2 regions of the Pseudomonas sp. A125 genome follow, and region 1 is predicted to be linked to the other one. Evidence: riboswitches for the same ligand, from Rfam matches in the RefSeq annotation. Region 1 holds a riboswitch; the other holds the start of a gene.
What was found. Region 1 has a riboswitch for cobalamin ahead of ACZRN6_RS24050 (TonB-dependent receptor plug domain-containing protein). Riboswitches for the same ligand answer to the same signal wherever they lie in the genome.
Positions count from the first base shown of each region.

Region 2: it holds a riboswitch for cobalamin, as region 1 does, so the genes downstream of both, cobO (cob(I)yrinic acid a,c-diamide adenosyltransferase) here and ACZRN6_RS24050 (TonB-dependent receptor plug domain-containing protein) in region 1, are expected to answer to the same signal.

Region 1 covers NZ_JBUZVP010000019.1:124,171-126,355, forward strand. The annotation lists gene ACZRN6_RS24050 (TonB-dependent receptor plug domain-containing protein) at 1-1,150, opposite strand, end outside; cobalamin riboswitch at 1,245-1,451, opposite strand; gene lexA (transcriptional repressor LexA) at 1,553-2,170, shown strand; gene imuA (translesion DNA synthesis-associated protein ImuA) at 2,170-2,185, shown strand, end outside.
Region 2 covers NZ_JBUZVP010000001.1:436,705-438,889, reverse strand. The annotation lists gene ACZRN6_RS01980 (PQQ-dependent sugar dehydrogenase) at 1-868, opposite strand, end outside; cobalamin riboswitch at 968-1,204, shown strand; gene cobO (cob(I)yrinic acid a,c-diamide adenosyltransferase) at 1,284-1,895, shown strand; gene ACZRN6_RS01970 (cobyrinate a,c-diamide synthase) at 1,892-2,185, shown strand, end outside.

The sequences.
Region 1 (2,185 bases):
GCAACTGGGTGTACAGCGCGTGGGCCTGAGCCTTGTTGTCGTCGATGATCAGCACATCGTCCTGGCCCTTGAACCACTGGTTGTCGGAGCCGAACACCAGCACGTGTTCTCCCGGCAGCACGGCCTTGCCTTCGGCCTGCACGCCCCAGTCGGTGAAGCCCCAATAGTCGTTGTGGTTGATGACCCGGGTGCCGCCGCCCTGGAGATTGTTGATGCGGGTATAGCGCGTGTCCCAATCGTTGATATGGCCTTTGACAAAATAGCTCAGGCGCTCGTTGAGGCTCTGCTCGAAGGTGGCCGTGGCGATCTGTTGCACGCGGTCGTTGGTGGTCTTGTGGTTGCCTGCCGGGCGGGCGAAATCCAGGTTGGCGTCGGCGTACTGGTAAAACAGCTCAAGGCGCGTGTCATCGCCAAACGACTGGACTGCCTTGGTGCCGAAGGTGGTGACTTCGTAGGAGCGCTGCTTGTCGCTGACGTTTTTCATGTCGCGGTTGCGAAACGGCTGGTAGCCCTCGGAGACGTTGCGGCTGATGTAGGCCAGCAAGCCAAGATCGCCAAAACCGTTGTTGAAGATCTTCTCGACCCGGGCATCGCCGGTGGTGCCGCCGAAGGTGTCTGCGCCCAGGTTCACCTCGCCGGACGCCTCGCGGGTTTGCGGGCTGCGGGTAACGATGTTGATCACCCCCGACACCGCCTGGGTGCCGAACAGCAGGCTCTGGCCACCCTTGAGCACTTCGATGCGCTCGATGGCGTTGGCGGGCAGAGTGTCCAGGTACAGGCCGCCGTACAGGCGGTTGTTCAGGCGTACTCCGTCCAGCAGGATCAGCGTGTCATCGTTGCGCCCGCCCAGCAGGGAATAGGTACCGTAGTCGAACGGGCCGTTCTTGGGCGCCACGTACAGGCCGGGGATGAACATCTGCATCACGCGCGACACATCGGCGGCGGGGCCGGCGCGTTCGATCTGTTCGCGGGTGACGGTCTCGACCTTGCTGCCGTACTGGGCCATGTCGGCCACGGTGGTGGACTCCACCGACGGCGCAGAAACGATCTGCTGCTTGAGCTCAAGGGTGTTGTCGTCGGCCAGCAGCAGGGGGCTGAACAGGCAGCCGAGCAACAGGCTGGGCACGGGAGTGTTGAAAGGTCGAATCATAGTCTTCTCGGAAAAGTTTCTTTCGCGAAAAGCACGCACGAGTAGGCACCGAGCACACGCCAATACCGGCCCATGCCCGCCCACCGCAGGATTTTGCCAAACAGAATTCCAGGCCGGTCTCCGGGCTCACGCGTATGGACACCTTCACCTTCCCATGGCGCGCAGGCCACAGTGGTGTGTCGAAGGGGTCACGCGTCTACCGTTGCGGGGGCAGCACCGGACTGGCTCGGAAAGAGCGGCACCGGTTTCCCGTTTCACCCCATGCACGGCGGCATGAGGCACCTGAAACAGGCCGGCATCTGAACATTCGAATGACCGTTCGTCAACTTGGCTGCGGCTTTTTCAGTGACCCTGTGGGAAGCGACTGACGGATCTTGCTAGAAATTTCCTACAGGAGTACAAATGTACTCCATGACGACTTTAACGCCCCGCCGCACCGCCATCCTGACCTTTATCCGCGACCGTATCGCGCAGCAAGGCCAGTCCCCCAGCCTCGCCGAGATCGCCGAGGCGTTCGGCTTTGCCTCCCGCAGCGTGGCGCGCAAGCATGTGCTGGCGCTGACTGAGGGCGGCTTTATCGAGGTCAACCCGAACCAGGCCCGGGGCATTCGCCTGCTTAATCAGCCGGTGCGGCCTGAGCTGCTGGACATCCCGGTGCTCGGCCGAGTGGCTGCCGGCCTGCCCATCGGCGCCGACGCCGAAGTGCACAACCGCTTGCTGCTCGACCCTGGCATGTTCGCCAAAACCCCGGACTACCTGCTGCGGGTGCAGGGCGATTCGATGATCGAAGACGGCATCCTCGATGGCGACTTGGTGGGCGTACGCCGCAGTGCCGAGGCCTTGAATGGGCAAATCGTGGTGGCGCGCCTGGACGGTGAAGTCACCATCAAGCGTTTCGAACATGTCGGCGAGCGCGTGCGCCTGCTGCCACGCAACCCCGCTTATCAGCCCATCGTGGTGCGTCCCGATCAGGACCTGGCGATCGAAGGGGTGTTTTGCGGCCTGGTGAGGCAAGGCTGATGGGCGCCGTCGTTG
Region 2 (2,185 bases), on a different contig from region 1:
CCGGCACCAGGTCGCTGCCGATTTCATCGCGCTCGTTAACCGCTGTCCACAGCTTGCCGCTTTGCGGCTCCCAGGCCATACCGTTGGGGTTGCGCAGGCCGGAGGCGAAGATGCGATGCTGGCCAGTGGCGCGGTCCACTTCCCAGATCGCGGCGCGGCCTTGTTCTGCGTCCAGGCCGTTTTCCCCAACGTTGCTGTTGGAGCCTACGCTGACGTACAGCTTGCTGCCATCCTTGCTGGCCACCACGTTCTTGGTCCAGTGATGGTTGATGCTGCCGCCCGGCAAGTCGGTCACGGTGGTGCCGGCTTCCTTGATCGAGGTTTCACCTGGCTGGTAAGGGAAGCGCAGCAGCTTGTCCGAATCGGCGACATACAGGTCGTTGCCCACCAATGCCATGCCAAACGGCGAGTTCAGGTTTTCCAGGAACACCGTGCGGGTTTCGGCGACGCCATCGTGGTCGGCGTCCCGCAGCAGAGTGATGCGGTTCGGGCTCGGCACGCCGGCCCCGGCGCGGCCCATGACTTTCTCCATCACCCAGCCACGAATGCCCTTGGAATCGTCCGGCTTGGGCGGTGCATTGGTTTCGGCCACCAGCACGTCACCATTGGGCAGCACATACAGCCAGCGTGGGTGATCCAGGCCCTCGGCGAACGCCGCCACCTGAGTGCCCGCCGCCGGGGTCGGCTTGCTGCCTTCGGGCCAGCCGATCGCCGGCGCGATGTTCACCGTGGGGATCAGGGTTTTGTTCGGTTCGGGCAGCTTGGGCGAGGGGCCGGTGCCGTCGGACACTTGCAGGGTAGAGCTTTCACCACAGGCGGCGAGTGTGCCGGCCACCATGATCAGTAGGGCAAGTCGGGTCTTGTGCATGGTTTTCTCCTTAATACCTGTAGGGATAGAGGTGCGTGGCGGCCCGATGGTTCACGCGCATGTCCGGCTTTAATTGACGCTCCACCCCCAACCCACTAACCTTCGCGGCTTGTTTCAGGTGCTCTGTGGCGTACGCGCCGACTGAGTGAAACAGGGAAGCCGGTGAGTGAGCGCACTTTTTTACAGTGCAGCCACGATCCCGGCGCTGCCCCCGCAACGGTAAATGAGTCAAGACGGTGCCTCAAACCACTGTATCGCCCGCGATATGGGAAGGTGCACCCTCGGCATCCCATGCCACTCATGAGCCCGGAGACCGGCCTGATCCATCCAACAGCATCACGGTGGGCGATGCTTGGCTGTCTGTATGTGTCTTTTCCTGCCCGCCGTTTTTGTCCAGCCCCAACGGAGAGCTGCCATGACTGAATCCCCCGATCGTGACGAACGCCACCTGGCGCGCATGCTGCGCAAAAAAGCCGTGATTGATGAGCGCATTGCCAATTCACCCAACGAGTGCGGGTTGCTGCTGGTGCTCACTGGCAACGGCAAGGGCAAGAGCAGTTCGGCCTTTGGCATGCTGGCCCGGGCCATGGGCCATGGCATGCAGTGCGGCGTGGTGCAGTTCATCAAGGGGCGCAACAGCACCGGCGAAGAACTGTTCTTCCGCCGCTTCCCTGAGCAGGTGCGCTTTCACGTAATGGGCGAAGGTTTTACCTGGGAAACCCAGGACCGCGCGCGCGACATCGTCGCCGCCGAGGCAGCTTGGGCGGTCTCCCGGGAAATGCTGCAAAACCCGGCCATCGGCCTGGTGGTGCTGGATGAGCTGAACATCGCCCTCAAGCACGGCTACCTCGACCTGGACCAGGTGCTCGGCGACCTGCAGGCCCGCCCGCCAATGCAACACGTGCTGGTGACCGGCCGTGGCGCGAAACCCGAATTGATCGAAATGGCCGACACCGTGACTGAAATGGGCATGCTCAAGCACGCCTTCCAGGCCGGTATCAAGGCACAGAAAGGCATCGAACTTTGAATCAGCCCCGTCACTGCCCTGCTGTCCTGATCGCCGCACCGGCGTCCGGCCAGGGCAAAACCACCGTCACCGCCGCGCTGGCCCGTTTGCACCGCAACCTGGGGCGCAAGGTGCGGGTGTTCAAATGCGGCCCGGACTTTCTCGACCCGATGATCCACGAGCGCGCCAGTGGTGCGCCGGTCTATCAATTAGACATGTGGATGGTGGGCGAGCAGGAAAGTCGCCGGTTGCTGTGGGAAGCGGCGGGGGAAGCCGACCTGATCCTGATCGAAGGCGTGATGGGCCTGTTC